DNA from 2 places in the Streptomyces sp. NPDC088707 genome. Region 2 is predicted to be linked to the other one. Evidence: riboswitches for the same ligand, from Rfam matches in the RefSeq annotation. Region 2 holds a riboswitch; the other holds the start of a gene.
What was found. Region 2 has a riboswitch for glycine ahead of gcvP (aminomethyl-transferring glycine dehydrogenase). Riboswitches for the same ligand answer to the same signal wherever they lie in the genome.

Region 1 (8,342 bases), on a different contig from region 2:
CCAGCCGGTCAGCCGGTGCAGCGCGGCCGTCGGCTCGGTCGTCTCGGCCGTCACGAGGCCGTCCTCGACATCGCTCACCGGCAGGGGTACGTCGGCGAGCGCGGCGCCCGTCGGGAGCGCGAAGCGGATCCGGGTCTGGGCGCTGTCGCGGCCGCCGAGGGTGTCCGGGGTGCCCGAGGCGACGATCCGGCCCTCGGCGATGACCACGACGGAGTCGGCCAGCGCCTGCGCCTCGTCCATGTAGTGGGTGGTGAGGACGATGGTGGTGCCGTCGTCGCGCAGATTGCGCACGACGTCCCAGGCGCCGCGGCGCGCGTTCGGGTCGAAGCCGGTGGTCGGCTCGTCCAGGAACAGCAGCCTGGGCCGGCCGACGACACCGAGCGCCAGGTCGAGCCGGCGCTTCTGGCCGCCCGACAGGTCCTTGACCTTGGCGCTCTTCTTCTCGTTCAGGCCGACGAGGTCGAGCAGTTCGTCGACGTCGCGCGGGTCCGGGTAGTAGCCGGCGTTGCGGGCCACGGTCTCCCGTACCGACAGATAGGGCTCGACGGCGATGTCCTGGAGGACGAGGCCGACCTGGCCGCGCAGCCAGTGGCCGTCGGCCTTGACGCCGGGGTCGCGGCCGAGGACCTCGACCCGCCCGCCGTCGCGCTCCCGGAAGCCCTCCAGGATCTCCAGCGTGGTGGTCTTGCCCGCGCCGTTCGGCCCGAGCAGGGCGAAGATCTCGCCCTCGGCGACGCTGAAGTCGACGCCGCGCACGGCCTCGTGGTCGCCGTACCGCTTCTGCAGGCCTTCGACGGCCACCGCGGCGGTCACCGCGGTCCCTCGGCTCGTGTCACTGTGTGCCTCCCGGCGTGGTGGTGGGACGTCGTGGGGTCGTCGCCCGCAGACGGACTCCGGGGCGCAGCCTCGACGTTAGGCGCGGGCCGGTGGGCAGGACCGGGCCCGCGGGGGCGGCGGTGACGGACGTCATGGAAGCCGCGACAGTTGTCAGAGGGGGGCGTGACCCGCGTTGCCGGGGGCCGGTGGGCGACCCATGCTCGGGGTGCGGCGGACGGCCGGGCTGCGGGAGACCGCGGCCGGTGACGCCGACGGTGCCGACACAGCAGCGACGCGGAAGGCGGTCTCAAAGGTGCGGTTCGGGGATCTGGACGAGTGGGGAGCGGAGGAGCGGCCGCACGTCTCGGTGGTCGGTGCCGGCATCGGCGGACTGACGCTGGCCGGCGCGCTCTCCTCCATGGGTGTTCCGTACACGGTGTACGAACAGACGCGGCGGCTCGCGGAGGTGGGGGCGGGAGTCCAGCTCTCGCCCAACGCGGTCAGGCCGCTGCTGCGGCTCGGCCTCGGCCCGGCCCTGCGCGAGCGGGCGGTGGCGATCGAGGCCATGGAGGTACGGGGGTGGAGCGGGCGGCCGATCGCCCGGACGCCCCTCGGCGCGGAGTGCGAGCGGATGTTCGGGGCCCCGTACTTCACGGTGCACCGGGCGCATCTCCACGACGCGCTCCTCACCCTCGTCGACGAGGGCAGCCTCAAGCTGGGCGAGCGCCTCAGCGAGGCGCGGGAGACGGACGCGTCGGGTGACGGCGTCCGGCTGGCGTTCGAGGACGGGACCGTCCGCGGGGCGGAGCTGGTGGTGGGCGCCGACGGCATCCACTCCACGGTCCGCGAGGCGTTCCGGCGCGACGAGCCGGAGTTCTCGGGGCTCGGCATCTACCGGGGCCTGGTGCCCATGGACCGGCTCCCGGACGCGGCCCGCGCGCCTCTGGTGCGCCTCTGGCTCGGCCCGGGCGGGCACTTCGTGTGCTACCCGGTCGCGGCGGGGGAGTACCTGAGCTTCGCGGCGACGGTGCCGATGGCGCAGTCCCCGGGCGAGTCCTGGTCGGTCCCGGGTGATCCGGAGGCGCTGCGCGGGGTGTTCGGCGGCTGGACCGGTCTGGTCGCGGACGTCGTGGGCGCCGTGGAGACGACCCTCCAGTGGGCGCTGCACGACCGGCCGCCGCTGGACGTCTGGTCCTCGCGCCGGCTGACCCTGCTCGGCGACGCGGCCCACCCGATGCTGCCGTTCATGGCGCAGGGCGCGAACCAGGCGGTCGAGGACGCGATGGACCTGGCGGCCTGTCTGGCCGATCCGGCGCCGTCGACGACCGCGGCCCGGCTCGACCGCTACCAGGCGCTCCGGATCCCCCGCACGGCGGAGATCCAGCGCGGTTCGCGCGGCAACGCCGGCATCCTGCACCTGCCCGACGGCCCGGCCCAGCGCCGCCGCGACGCCCGCATGGCCGTCCACGCGGCCCTCCGCGACCGGGCGATGCTGTACGCCCACGAGACGGGCAGGAGCGTGGTGCCGACCCCGGCGTGACGAGGGCCGGGGCCACCGGCCATGTACCGCCGCATCGCATCGCAGCCGCACTCGCACCGCGGCCACGGATCCGGCCCCGGCCCGGGCGGCGGCGGCCGTCCGGCCCGGGGACCGTCACGTGAACAATCGATTCAGCACTCGATGATGTTCACCGCGAGACCGCCGCGCGCGGTCTCCTTGTACTTGACGCTCATGTCCGCGCCGGTCTCCTTCATGGTCTTGATGACCTTGTCGAGGGAGACCAGGTGGCTGCCGTCGCCGCGCATGGACATCTTCGCCGCCGTGACGGCCTTGACCGCCGCCATGCCGTTGCGCTCGATGCACGGGATCTGGACCAGGCCGCCGACCGGGTCGCAGGTCAGGCCCAGGTTGTGCTCCATGCCGATCTCGGCCGCGTTCTCCACCTGCTCCGGGGTGCCGCCGAGGACCTCGGCGAGCGCGCCCGCCGCCATCGAGCAGGCCGAGCCGACCTCGCCCTGGCAGCCGACCTCGGCGCCGGAGATCGAGGCGTTCTCCTTGAAGAGCATGCCGACCGCGCCCGCCGCCAGCATGAAGCGGACGATGCCGTCGTCGTCGGCGCCGGGCACGAAGTTCGTGTAGTAGTGCAGGACGGCGGGGATGATGCCCGCGGCGCCGTTCGTCGGGGCGGTGACCACCCGGCCGCCCGCCGCGTTCTCCTCGTTCACGGCCATCGCGTAGAGGGTGATCCACTCCATGGCGTGCATCTTCGGGTCGCCCTCGGAGCGCAGCTTGCGGGCCAGGTTCGCGGCCCGCCGGCGGACCTTCAGGCCGCCGGGCAGGATGCCCTCGCGGGACATGCCGCGCGAGACGCAGGCCTGCATGACCCGCCAGATCTCCAGGAGGCCGGCGCGGATCTCGTCCTCGGTGCGCCAGGCCTTCTCGTTCTCCAGCATCAGCGCGGAGATCGACAGGCCGGTCTCCTTCGCGAGGCGGAGCAGCTCGTCGCCGGTGCGGAAGGGGTACTTCAGGACGGTGTCGTCGGGGACGATCGGGTTCTCGCCCTGGCCCCCCTCCTGAGAAAGGACGGTCTCGTCGACGACGAAGCCGCCGCCGACCGAGTAGTACGTCTTCTCCAGGACCAGGCCGCCCTCCGCGTCGTACGCGAAGATCGTCATCCCGTTGGCGTGGTACGGCAGCGCCTTGCGCCGGTGCAGGATCAGGTCGGCGTCGAAGTCGAAGGGGATCTCGTGCGCGCCGAGCAGGTTGATCCGGCCGCTCGACTTGATCCGCTCGACCTCGGCGTCCGCGGTCTCGACGTTCACCGTGCGCGGCGAGCTGCCCTCCAGGCCCAGCAGGACCGCCTTCGGGGTGCCGTGGCCGTGGCCGGTCGCGCCGAGCGAGCCGTACAGCTCCGCCCGGACGCGCGCGGTGTGGGCGAGCAGGCCCTCGTTCTTCAGGCGGCGGGCGAACATCCGGGCCGCGCGCATCGGTCCCACCGTGTGGGAGCTCGACGGGCCGATGCCGATCGAGAACAGGTCGAAGACCGAGATGGCCACGGAGGACTCCTTGTGGGGGCTAGACGCCGTTGTCTGCCGGGGTGGAGCAGAAAAGCGCGGAGAAGAAGGACGTGCGGTACGGCGCGAGGACATGGGGTGGGGCACCGCGCTCACCGTCCAGTGTGCGCGGTGCCCCGAAGGTCCGTACGAACAAAAGCGTACGAAATTACTTCAGGCCGGGGTACAGCGGGTGCTTGTCGGCGAGCGCCGTCACCCGGGCCTTCAGCGACGCGGCCTTGTCGGCGTCGAAGCCGGGCTTCAGGGTCTCCGCGATGATGTCGCCGACCTCGGCGAAGTCCTCGGCCTGGAAACCGCGGGTCGCGAGCGCCGGCGTACCGATGCGCAGACCCGAGGTGACCATCGGCGGGCGGGGGTCGTTCGGAACGGCGTTCCGGTTGACCGTGATGCCGACCTCGTGGAGACGGTCCTCGGCCTGCTGGCCGTCCAGCTCGCTGTCGCGCAGGTCGACGAGGAGCAGATGGACGTCCGTACCGCCGGACAGGACGGAGACACCGTGGGCGGTGACGTCGTCCTGGACCAGGCGCTCGGCGATGACGCGGGCGCCGTCCAGGGTGCGCTGCTGGCGCTCCTTGAACTCCTCCGAGGCCGCGACCTTGAAGGAGACGGCCTTGGCCGCGATCACGTGCTCCAGCGGGCCGCCCTGGAAGCCGGGGAAGACCGAGGAGTTCAGCTTCTTCGCGAACTCCTTCTTCGCCAGGATGATGCCGCCGCGGGGGCCGCCGAGCGTCTTGTGCGTGGTGGAGGTCACCACGTCCGCGTACTCGACCGGGTTCGGGTGCAGACCGGCCGCGACCAGACCCGCGAAGTGGGCCATGTCGACCCACAGGTAGGCCTCGACCTCGTCCGCGATCCGGCGGAACTCGGCGAAGTCCAGCTGGCGCGGGTAGGCGGACCAGCCCGCGATGATCACCTTGGGGCGGTGCTCCTTGGCGAGGCGCTCGACCTCGGCCATGTCGACCAGACCGGCCTCGTCCACGTGGTACGCGACCACGTTGAACTGCTTGCCCGAGAAGTTCAGGCGCATGCCGTGGGTCAGGTGACCGCCGTGCGCCAGGTCCAGACCCAGGATCGTGTCGCCGGGCTGGGCGATCGCGAAGAGGGCGGCCTGGTTCGCGGAGGCACCGGAGTGCGGCTGGACGTTGGCGTACTCGGCGCCGAACAGGTCCTTGATCCGGTCGATCGCGATCTGCTCGGCGACGTCGACGTGCTCGCAGCCACCGTAGTAGCGGCGGCCCGGGTAGCCCTCGGCGTACTTGTTGGTGAGGACGGAGCCCTGCGCCTCCATGACGGCGACCGGAGCGAAGTTCTCCGAGGCGATCATCTCGAGCGTGGACTGCTGACGGCGGAGCTCGGCGTCGACGGCGGCGGCGACGTCCGGGTCCAGCTCGTGGAGGGGAGTGTTCAGAAGCGACATGAATCGATCCCTAGGGGTCTCGGTTTAGCCGGCGGTGAAGGCGGCGTACTCGTCGGCGGTGAGCAGGTCCTCCGGCTCGCCCGTGAGCCGTACCTTGAACAGCCAGCCACCCTCGAACGGAGCGGTGTTCACGAGGGACGGGTCGTCCACGACGTCCTGGTTGGCCTCGACGATCTCACCCGTCACCGGGGCGTACAGGTCGCTGACCGACTTGGTGGACTCCAGCTCGCCGCAGGACTCGCCCGCGGTCACCGTGTCGCCGACCGCCGGGAGCTGGGCGTAGACGACGTCACCGAGCGCGTTGGCCGCGAACTCCGTGATGCCGACCGTCGCGACGCCGTCCTCAACGGCCGACAGCCACTCGTGCTCCTTGGTGTAGCGCAGCTGCTGGGGGTTGCTCATGACCTGATTCTCCTGGATCGAGGGAGTGCTGATGAACGTGGGTCTTGCGGGGTGAGACGCGAAGTGAGACGGATACGTCACTTCTGGCGCTTGTAGAACGGCAGCGCGACGACCTCGTAGGGCTCGTGGGTACCGCGGATGTCCACACCTACACCCTGGGTGCCGGGCTCGGCGTGCGCCGCGTCCACGTACGCCATCGCGATCGGCTTTCCGAGGGTCGGCGACGGGGCTCCGGAGGTGACCTCGCCGATCACCACGCCGTCCTTGACGACGGAGAAGCCGGCGCGCGGGACCCGGCGGCCCTCGGCGACCAGACCGACGAGCTTGCGCGGCGGGGCGGACTCGGCGCGCTCGGCGGCCTTCTCCAGGGCCTCACGGCCGACGAAACGGCCGTCGTTGGTCGTCTTCTCGAACTTCACGACCCGGCCGAGGCCCGCGTCGAAGGGGGTCAGCGCGGTGGTCAGCTCGTGGCCGTACAGCGGCATGCCCGCCTCCAGGCGGAGCGTGTCCCGGCAGGACAGGCCGCAGGGGATCAGACCGACCGGCGCGCCGGCCTCGGTCAGCGCCTTCCAGACGCCCTCGGCGTGCTCGGGCTTCAGGAACAGCTCGAAGCCGTCCTCGCCGGTGTAGCCGGTACGGGCGATCAGCGCGGGCACACCGGCGACCGTGCCGGGCAGGCCGGCGTAGTACTTCAGACCGTCCAGGTCGGCGTCGGTGAGCGACTTCAGGATGCCGGGGGACTCCGGGCCCTGGACCGCGATCAGGGCGTACGCGTCGCGGTCGTCCCGCACCTCGGCGTCGAAGCCCGCCGCTCGCTCGGTCAGCGCGTCCAGGACGGTCTGCGCGTTCGAGGCGTTGGCGACGACCATGTACTCCGTCTCGCCGAGGCGGTAGACGATCAGGTCGTCGAGGATGCCGCCGTCCTCCTGGCAGATCATCGTGTAGCGGGCGCGGCCGACGCCCACCGTGGAGATGTTGCCGACCAGGGCGTGGTCGAGGAGCTCCACGGCCTGCGGCCCCGTGACGGTGATCTCCCCCATGTGGGAGAGGTCGAAGAGACCCGCCTTGGTGCGGACGGCGAGGTGCTCGTCCCGCTCGCTGGCGTAGCGGAGCGGCATGTCCCAGCCCGCGAAGTCGGTCATGGTCGCGCCCAGCGAACGATGCAGCGCATCGAGGGCGGTCAGACGGGGGGCAGTGCTCATGGGGTGGCTCCCGGGTCCCAAGGGCGGTTCGGTGACGAAACACATGACGGGCGAGGACGTCCTCCCCATCTGTCATGGAACCTGAGAGGTTCACCGAGAGCATCTCGTCGCCGGGAGACCGGCACCGAGAGTTCGGCTTGCACCTTGGGTGGGGACACGGCAGGGTGTCCCGCTTTTCAGATCTGCCTCATCCACGCGGTACGGGGCCTGAGAGATTCAAGGGAGGGTCTTGCTCCTTCGGCGTCCGGACACGTACGGCGTCCGGAACTCTCCCGCGCGGATTCGAGCGGCCGGTATGCGATTGTGTGGCGACTGTGCGCGCCTGGCGCGCACATCATTGCACGCGAGGTCGGCGCGGCACATCGCTTGTGTCCCATTACCGCTTCTTTACACTTTGTGGGCAAGGGTCTTCCCAGGCCCGGCAGGGGGAGAAGCGATGAGGTTCCAGCACACCGGCGCGTACGCGCCGAGTACCGGCATACCGTCCCAGCGAGCCCGTGCCAGGACCCGCGGCCGCGGGCGGCTCCTGCGCGACCTGCGCGAGCGCGGCGGCCGAGGCCCCCGCGCCCTCACCTTCGCCGCCGGCGACCTGGTGGTGGTCTCCGGGCTGCCCGGCAGCGGCAAGTCCACCCTCATGCGGCGCGCCGCCGAGGGCGCCGGCATCGACTCCCAGGACACCCGGGAGCGCTGGGAGGCCCGGATGCCCCGCCTGCTGCCGTACGCCGTCTACCGCCCGCTGGTCCGGATCGCGCACTACGCGGGGCTGCGCCGCGCCCTGCGGTCCGGCGCCGGAGTGATCGTCCACGACTGCGGCACCCAGTCCTGGGTGCGGGGCTGGCTCGCCCGGGAGGCCCGCCGCCGCGGTCGCTCCCTCCATCTGGTCCTGCTCGACGTCGACCCGGACACCGCCCGTGCGGGCCAGCAGGCCCGCGGCCGGGGCGTCTCGTCGTACGCCTTCGCCCGGCACCGGCGGGCCGTCGGCCGGCTCGTCGCGGCGGCGGAGTCCGGCCGGCTGCCGCACGGCTGCGCCTCCGCCACCCTGCTCGACCGGGACGCGGCGGACACCCTGCGGAAGATCGGCTTCCGCGGGGCGGCCTGAGACGGGCTCCCGCCCCGTCCGCAGGTAGGGGACGAGGTGGGGCGCCGCGATGTGCGCCGGGGCGCCCGACACGCGGCCGCGTCCCCCGCCGGGGGGCCCGGCGCCGGCCGCTGTGACGTACGCCGCTGTCCAGGTGTGCCCGTACCCCTCCTTTTGGCCACGGCGGCGCCGGGGCGGCGTTAGGGTGCTGCCGGGGCGGCCGGTACGGCAGGCCGTGCGAGAAGGGGAAACGGGACCGTGGACGTGACGTGGCCGGGCAACGAGCTCGAAGAGGTCCTTGCCGCCTCCCTCGGCAACCCCGCGGCGGGCGCCCGCCTGGTCGAGGTCCTCG
Region 2 (8,342 bases):
TCCGGAAGCCGCAGAGCCCCGCCAGGCCCGAGAGCGTGGGCGAGCCCGCGCGTGGCGGAGCGGCGGGAGAGCACGAGGCGCCCTCGGACTCCGTCCACGACACGACCGCGGACCACGACGTCCGCGTACCCGTGCCGCCGGCGGCCCCCGCGGCCGAGCCGAGCGGGCGGCGGCGGCTCGCCTCGGCCGTGTGGCCGCCCCGGGTGACCCGGGCCCAGCTCGTCGTCGCGCTGCTGCTGTTCGTCCTCGGTCTCGGCCTGGCCATCCAGGTCTCCTCGACCAGCGACAACAGCGCCCTGCGCGGGGCGCGTCAGGAGGACCTGGTCCGGATCCTCGACGAGCTCGACGACCGTACGCAGCGCCTGGAGGACGAGAAGGCCCGCCTGGAGAAGCAGCGCACCGAGCTGGAGTCCAGCTCGGACCAGGCCGAGGAGGCCCGCAAGCAGACCCAGGAGAAGGAGCAGCAGCTCGGGATCCTGGCCGGCACCGTCGCGGCCGAGGGTCCCGGCATCACGCTGACCGTCGGCGACCCGACCGGGGCCGTCGAGTCGGACATGCTGCTCGACGCCATCCAGGAGCTGCGCGCCGCCGGCGCCGAGGCGATCCAGGTCAACGGTGTCCGGGTGGTCGCGGACAGTTATTTCACCGGTGGCGGTGATGACATGCGGATCGATGGAACGAAGGTGACCGCTCCGTACGTCTTCAAGGTCATCGGCAAGCCGGAGGATCTCGAGCCCGCGCTCAACATCCCCGGCGGTGTCGTGCAGACCCTGGAGAAGGAGCAGGCCACAGCCACGGTGGAGCGGTCGGCGAAGATCATCGTCGATGCCTTGCGACCCGCGAAGCGGCCTGACTACGCTCAGTCGTCCTCGCAGTGAGAGGGAGACAAGGGGTCCCGCGACAAGGGCAAGACGTTGCGGGGGGTCGGCGCACCACATCGGTGGTGCGTGGTGGAAACTGTCCGGAGGATACGGACGTTGTGAAGGTGTCCGGGTCGGCAGGTGTGATGGATCTCGGTTCGTCCTGCCCCACGGGCGGGTCTGTTTCGGTCAAGGGGAATCGCCCGTGAGTTTTTTTGCGAAGTTGTTCGGCAAGAGCGGACGCGAGGACGGCGGTAACGCCAAGCACCGCGCGTCGCGCCACGCCCAGAGCGAGGAGCAGGGCGGCGAACGCCCGCTCTTCCGCGATGAGGTCGGCGGTCAGGGCGGTGACGTTCCAGGCGCGTACGGCGCGTCGTCTGTTGACCCCGCCGGGGCCGCCCGCATAGGTTTCGGAGAACCATCAGCCTCAGGTACGGGTGGAGGGTTCACCCCCGATCCGTACGCGACACAGACCTCGGCGGGGCAGCCGCGGCAGGAGGATGCGTCCATGCCGGTGTGTACGAGGTGCGGTCACCGCAACGCGGCCGACAGCCGCTTCTGCTCCCACTGCGGTACGCCGCTGCGGGGCGGAGTCGCACCCGAGCGGGCTTCCGAGACGACGTCCACGATCTCCATCTCGGGCCTTGAGGCCTACGACGCGGAGGTCACCGGCCAGACCCAGCTGCCCTCGCTCTCTCCCGAGGCGCTGGCGGCCGTCGAGGCACTGCCGTCCGGTTCCGCGCTTCTCGTGGTGCGTCGTGGACCGAACTCCGGCAGCCGCTTCCTGCTCGACGGCGAGCTGACCACGGCCGGCCGTCACCCGCAGAGCGACATCTTCCTGGACGACTTCACGGTCTCCCGGCGCCATGTCGAGTTCCGGCGGGCCCAGGACGGCAGCTTCACCGTCGCCGACGTCGGCAGCCTCAACGGCACGTACGTCAACCGCGAGCCGATCGACTCGGTCGTTCTGTCCAACGGCGACGAGGTGCAGATCGGTAAGTACCGCCTGGTCTTCTACTCGAGCCAGCGGGGCATGTAGCGCCTCGGAGAAGCCTTCAGGGAAGGTCCATGCTGCGAACACCGACGGGCGGTGCCGGTTCCGGCACCGCCACCGCGGGCGACCGGCTGGTCAGCATCGGCACGGTGCTGAACCAGTTGCGTGACGAATTTCCCGAAGTGACCATCTCCAAGATCCGGTTCCTGGAGGCCGAGGGGCTCGTGGAGCCCCGGCGTACGGCCTCCGGGTACCGGAAGTTCAGCCCGCAGGATGTCGAGCGGCTCGCTCAGATCCTGCGGATGCAGCGGGACCACTACCTTCCGCTGAAGGTCATCCGTGAGCACCTGGACGCCCTCGCCAGGGGAGAGCAGATCAAGCTCCCGGCCCCCGGGCGTCGACGGGACCTGCTCGAAGGGGCCTGGGAGCAGGACGCCGAGCCTCCCACCGCCGCGCGGATCGGGCGGGCCGAGCTGCTGGCCGCGGCCGAGGTCACCGAGGCGGAGCTCCTCGAGTGGGAGTCGTACGGTCTGATCTCCGAGACGGACGGCGGCGGGTACGACCCCGAGACCGTGACCGTCGCGCGGCTCGTCGCGGATCTGGGGCGCTTCGGACTCGAACCCCGGCACCTGAGGGCCGTCAAGGCCGCCGCGGACCGCGAGGCCGGACTGATCGAGCAGGTCGTCGCGCCGCTGCGCCGGCATCGCAACCCGCAGACCAGAGCCCATGCGGAGGCCACCGCGCAGGAGCTCGCCGCGCAGTCGGTGCGGTTGCACGCCGCACTCGTTCAGACCGCGCTCGGGATTCGGCTGCAATGAGCTCGTGAGGGGCGTTCGGGACCGGCTCGCGCCCGGTTCCTGCCGGGTTCGTACCCGCGTTCCTATCGGATTCGTGCCCGGTTCGCGCCGGGTTCGAGGCGTCTCGGGGGCGGGCTTGGGAGGGCCCGACTATCCAAACCGGCCGCGCACGTCCTAGGGTTGCTGTGTGAACGAGCTCGACGTTGTGGGTGTCCGGGTGGAAATGCCCTCCAACCAGCCGATCGTGCTCCTGCGTGAAGTGGGAGGCGATCGGTACCTCCCCATCTGGATCGGACCGGGTGAGGCGACCGCGATCGCCTTCGCCCAGCAGGGGATGGCCCCTCCGCGGCCGCTGACGCACGACCTGTTCAAGGACGTGCTGGAGGCCGTGGGACAGGAGCTCACCGAAGTCCGCATCACGGATCTGCGTGACGGGGTCTTCTACGCCGAGCTGGTCTTCGCCAGCGGCGTCGAGGTGAGCGCGCGGCCTTCGGACGCGATAGCCCTGGCCCTCCGGACCGGAACGCCGATCTACGGCAGTGACGGTGTGCTGGACGACGCCGGCATCGCGATTCCGGACGAGCAGGAGGACGAGGTGGAGAAGTTCCGCGAGTTCCTCGACCAGATCTCACCGGAGGATTTCGGGACCAACAGTCAGTGAGCCGAAGCGGCGCGGCCGAAGGCCGTTCGCGGGGTGCTGTCAGAGCATTCGAGTAGCCTTTCCCCGGCGAGAGAGACGCGAAACCACTCTCAGGGTGATTATCACTCGGCGTGCCGAGTGTGGCGATCGTTGACGCACCCCGAGTGACTGCCTACCTTCGTGTGGGCAGGTCAAGGACGGAGGGTCGGCGTGATGAGCAGCGCGGACGGTACGGCAGGGAGCTCGCTCGGACGCGTGTCCGGAGAGAGCGGTCCGTATCCGCTTCACGGCAGTGTGGGCGACTTCGGTACGGGATCGGGCACGGACGCCGGTGCGGGGGGTGGCGCAGCCGCGGGACCCGGGGGCGCTTCCGGTGCCGGTTCCGGCGTGGCGGGCGAGACGGTGGGCTATCGCGGTCCCACGGCCTGCGCGGCGGCCGGGATCACCTATCGCCAACTGGACTACTGGGCGCGTACGGGGCTCGTGGAGCCGAGCGTGCGGCCCGCGTACGGGTCGGGGACCCAGCGGCTCTACAGCTTCCGCGACGTCGTCGTGCTGAAGATCGTCAAGCGCTTCCTCGACACCGGGGTCGCCCTCCAGAACATCCGGGCCGCGGTGCAGCACCTGCGCGCGCGGGGCTTCCGCGACCTGGAGCGGATGACGCTCATGAGCGACGGGGCCACGGTGTACGAGTGCTCCTCGCCGGACGAGGTCGTCGATCTGCTCCAGGGCGGGCAGGGCGTCTTCGGCATCGCGGTCGGCGTGGTGTGGCGGGACGTCGAGGCGGCGCTCTCGCAGCTGCACGGGGAGCGGGTCGACACGGGCGAGACGCTCGTGGGGCACAACCCTGGGGACGAGCTGGCGCGGAGGCGGCGGGACCGGGCGGTCTGAGGGCGGGACCGGGTGGCCTGAGGGGTGGGGCCGGGTGGTCTGAGGGCGGCTCCGGCTCCGGCTGAGGGGTTGCCGCCTTGGTGGCGCTTTGGTGTCGCGTCGTCGCCGGCAGGCTTGCGTCGTGCGGCCCGTTGTCAGTGGTGTGAGGCAGCATCGGACGTGTGAGAGCCGCGCCCACCATCCTCCATCTCGACATGGATGCCTTCTTCGCCGCCGCCGAGCAGGCGTCGAAGCCCAGCCTGCGCGGAAAGCCCGTGGTCGTCGGAGGCCTCGGGCCACGGGGTGTGGTCGCCACCGCCTCGTACGAGGCGCGCCGCTTCGGAGTCCACTCGGCCATGCCCATGGGCCAGGCGCGGCGGCTCGCGCCGAACGCGGCCTATCTCGTGCCCCGCTTCTCGTTCTACCGCTCGATCAGCGAGCAGGTCATGGAGCTGCTCGGACGGCTCTCCCCGCTCGTGGAGCCGCTCAGCCTCGACGAGGCCTTCGTGGATCTCGAGGCGGGGGGCGTGGCCGACGACAGCGCGAGCGCGCGTGCGGCCGGTGAGCGGCTGCGGGTCGACATCCTGGCGACGACGGGGCTCACGGGGTCCGTGGGGCTCGCCGGATCCAAGATGATCGCGAAGATCGCCTCCGAGGAGGCGAAGCCCGACGGCCTCGTGCTGATCGAACCGGGGACGGAGCGGGAGCTTCTCGCGCCGCGTTCGGTCCGGATCCTGCCCGGCGTCGGGCCGGCGACCGGGGAGCACCTCCGGCGGGCCGGGATGACCACCGTGTCCGACCTCGCGGAAGCGGGCGAGGACGAGCTCGTACGGCTCCTGGGACGGGCGCACGGGGCCTCGCTGTACCTGATGGCCCAGGGGTACGACGATCGGCCCGTGGTGGCCGAGCGGGACGCCAAATCGGTCTCGGTCGAGGACACGTTCGACGTCGACCTGCACGACCGGGTCCGGATCAGGTCCGAGGTCGAGCGACTCGCGGAGCGGTGTGTGGCGAGGCTGCGGGCCTCCGGGCACTCCGGGCGGACGATCGTCCTGAAGGTGCGGCGCTTCGACTTCTCGACGCTCACGCGCTCCGAGACGCTCCGGGGACCGACGGACGATCCCGGGGTGGTACGGGAGGCGGCGGGGCGGCTGCTCGAGGCGGTGGACACGACCGGGGGCGTGCGGTTGCTGGGGGTCGGCGTGAGCGGGCTCGCGGACTATACGCAGGAGGATCTGTTCGCTCAGGCGGAGGCGGCGGAGGCGGCGGAGGCGGCGGCGGAGGGGGCTGCGGCGTCGGTTGCCGCGTCGGCTTCGGCTTCGGGTTCCCCTTCGGTCGACGGGGCGGGGGGTGATGTGGCTGCGGCCGTGACCGGAGTGTCGGCTGTGTCGGCTGTGGCCCCTGTTGAGCCTGAGGCTGAGCCCGTGGAGCGGCGCTGGGCGCCCGGGCATGACGTGCGGCATGCCGTGTACGGCGCGGGGTGGGTGCAGGGGAGTGGGGTCGGGCGCGTGACGGTGCGGTTCGAGGAGCCGGGGTCGGAGCCGGGGCGGGTGCGGACCTTTGCGGTGGACGACCCGGAGCTGGAGCCGGGGGAGGCGTTGCCGCTGGTGGGGCGGGGGTGAGGGGCGGGTCCCGTGGTGCCGGTGGCCGGTGGCGGTGACCGCGGGTGGGCTGGGGCGGGCTTGGGGGCGGGCTTGGGGCGTGTGCGGCCTGCGGCCGGGCGTGGGTTCCCGCCCGTACCACCCGTGCGAGCGGTGGCGGAGGTGCGGGTGCTCCCACCGACCGCGCGTGCTGCTGGGCGGGCGGAGGTGCCGGTTTCCCGTGGGGTGGGAGCGCCGTCGTCGGCTGCGGCTGAGTCGAGGGCGGCCACGATGCGACGGGCGGCCCCGGCCGGCCGCAGGCGGGCGGCCGGGGCCGCCCGCCTGCGGCCGGACCGATGGACTTCCCCGACCCCTGTCCGGTGGTGGACCCGTCGGGTCGGCCGAAGGGCTCTCGCCTCGGCGGGCCGCCCTCCTGACACGCCGCGGCCGGCGGCCCCCTGCCCGGTGGGCTACTGGCCTGCCAGGTGGCCGAAGTCTGTGTCCGGGGTGTCCGTGGGGGGCGGAGGGAGCGCCAGGCTGTAGTGGCGGTAGAGCTGGAGCTCCTGTTCCGGGGAGAGGTGGCGGCCCACGCCGAAGTCGGGGGCGTCCTTGATCAGGGCGCGCTCGTACGGGATGTGGAGTCCGTTGTCGATGAGTTCGCTCGGCTCCAGGGGGACGAAGGCGTCCCGGCTGAACAGACCCGTGCGGACCGCTGCCCACTCCGGGATGCCGGTCGCGTCGTCCAGGTACACCTCGTCCACGGTTCCGATCTTGTGTCCGTTCCGGTCGTACGCCTTGCGGCCGATCAGGCTGCGCGGATCGATATCGGTCTGCACGGTCCCTCCAACTGGTCGCAACTGCTCTACACCCCTACGAAAGTGCACAACTGGGATGTCGGCCACTTGAGCGATGGAAGCCGCAACCGCGCTGGTAGGCTGGCTGTGGCTGTCGACCCCGTGCGGGAGAGTCCCCCGGAGAAACCTTCCGGTGGGCGCCGAAGGAGCAAATCCTCCCCGGAATCTCTCAGGCCCCTGTACCGCGCGGACGAGGTCACTCTGGAAAGCAGAGCGGTGTCCGACGGCATGCGCTCTCACCGACGGTGAAAGCCGGCGTGCCCTGAGGCGTGCCGGTGAAACTCTCAGGTTGAGATGACAGAGGGGGAGGCCGTCCGGGTACCCGCGCCGTGGTGCCCCTCGCAGGTCGTGACGACCAGGAGGCCTCCGTACATGACCGCCAACCGCATTCCGCTCTCCGAACTCGAACAGGGCATCCCGTTCGAGCAGCGGCACATCGGGCCCGACGCCGAGGCGCGCGCCAAGATGCTCGCCCAGGTCGGTTACGGCTCCCTCGACGAGCTCACGGCCGCCGCGGTGCCGGACGTCATCAAGAACACCGAGGCGCTGGGCCTGCCGGCCGCGCGCACGGAGGCCGAGGTGCTCGCCGAGCTGCGCACGCTCGCCGACCGCAACCAGGTCCTCGCGCCCATGATCGGTCTCGGCTACTACGGGACCTTCACGCCGCCGGTGATCCTCCGGAACGTGATGGAGAACCCCGCCTGGTACACGGCGTACACCCCGTACCAGCCGGAGATCTCTCAGGGGCGCCTCGAGGCCCTGCTGAACTTCCAGACCGTCGTCGCCGACCTGACCGGGCTGCCCACCTCCGGTGCCTCGCTGCTCGACGAGGGCACCGCCGCCGCCGAGGCCATGGCGCTCTCCCGGCGCGTCGGCAAGGTCAAGAACGGTGTCTTCCTCATCGACGCCGACGCCCTGCCGCAGACGATCGCCGTCATCGAGACCCGCGCCGAGCCCACCGGCGTCGAGGTCGTCGTCGCCGACCTGAGCGCGGGGATCCCCGCCGAGGTCGCCGAGCGCGGTGTCTTCGGTGTGCTCATCCAGTACCCCGGCGCCTCCGGTGCCGTGCGGGACATCAAGCCGCTGATCGACGCCGCGCACGAGCTCGGTGCGATCGTCACCGTCGCCGCCGACCTGCTCGCGCTCACCCTGCTCACCTCGCCCGGTGAGCTCGGGGCCGACATCGCCGTCGGCACGACGCAGCGCTTCGGCGTCCCGATGGGCTTCGGCGGTCCCCACGCCGGTTACATGGCCGTCCAGGACAAGCACGCCCGTTCGCTGCCCGGCCGTCTCGTGGGTGTCTCCGTCGACGCCGACGGGAACCGCGCGTACCGCCTGGCCCTGCAGACCCGCGAGCAGCACATCCGCCGCGAGAAGGCCACCAGCAACATCTGTACCGCTCAGGTGCTGCTCGCCGTCATGGCCGGCATGTACGCCGTCTACCACGGTCCCGAGGGCCTCCAGGGCATCGCGCGCCGCACCCACCGGTACGCCGCGATCCTGGCCGCCGGCCTCACCGCCGGGGGCGTGGAACTCACCCAGGGCGCCTTCTTCGACACCCTCACCGCCCGGGTTCCCGGCAAGGCCGACGAGGTCGTCGCCGCCGCCCGTGAGGCCGGTGTGAACCTCTACCGCCTCGACGCGGACCACGTGTCCATGTCGTGCGACGAGACCACCGGGCGCGCCCAGCTGGCCGCCGTGTGGGGTGCCTTCGGCGTGACCGCCGACGTCGAGGCCCTGGACGCCA

Region 1: it holds a riboswitch for glycine, as region 2 does, so the genes downstream of both, gcvT (glycine cleavage system aminomethyltransferase GcvT) here and gcvP (aminomethyl-transferring glycine dehydrogenase) in region 2, are expected to answer to the same signal.

What each region holds. Positions count from the first base shown of each region.
Region 1 covers NZ_JBIVLV010000008.1:67,253-75,594, reverse strand. The annotation lists gene ACIP84_RS23945 (ABC transporter ATP-binding protein) at 1-813, opposite strand, end outside; gene ACIP84_RS23940 (FAD-dependent monooxygenase) at 1,034-2,356, shown strand; gene ACIP84_RS23935 (L-serine ammonia-lyase) at 2,488-3,873, opposite strand; gene glyA (serine hydroxymethyltransferase) at 4,040-5,308, opposite strand; gene gcvH (glycine cleavage system protein GcvH) at 5,333-5,710, opposite strand; gene gcvT (glycine cleavage system aminomethyltransferase GcvT) at 5,788-6,912, opposite strand; glycine riboswitch at 7,099-7,197, opposite strand; gene ACIP84_RS23915 (AAA family ATPase) at 7,349-8,011, shown strand; gene ACIP84_RS23910 (enhanced serine sensitivity protein SseB) at 8,249-8,342, shown strand, end outside.
Region 2 covers NZ_JBIVLV010000002.1:5,111-13,452, forward strand. The annotation lists gene ACIP84_RS07420 (DUF881 domain-containing protein) at 1-878, shown strand, start outside; gene ACIP84_RS07425 (FHA domain-containing protein) at 937-1,899, shown strand; gene ACIP84_RS07430 (MerR family transcriptional regulator) at 1,929-2,672, shown strand; gene ACIP84_RS07435 (bifunctional nuclease family protein) at 2,839-3,312, shown strand; gene ACIP84_RS07440 (MerR family transcriptional regulator) at 3,505-4,182, shown strand; gene ACIP84_RS07445 (DNA polymerase IV) at 4,344-5,783, shown strand; gene ACIP84_RS07450 (PRC-barrel domain-containing protein) at 6,212-6,577, opposite strand; glycine riboswitch at 6,691-6,790, shown strand; gene gcvP (aminomethyl-transferring glycine dehydrogenase) at 6,968-8,342, shown strand, end outside.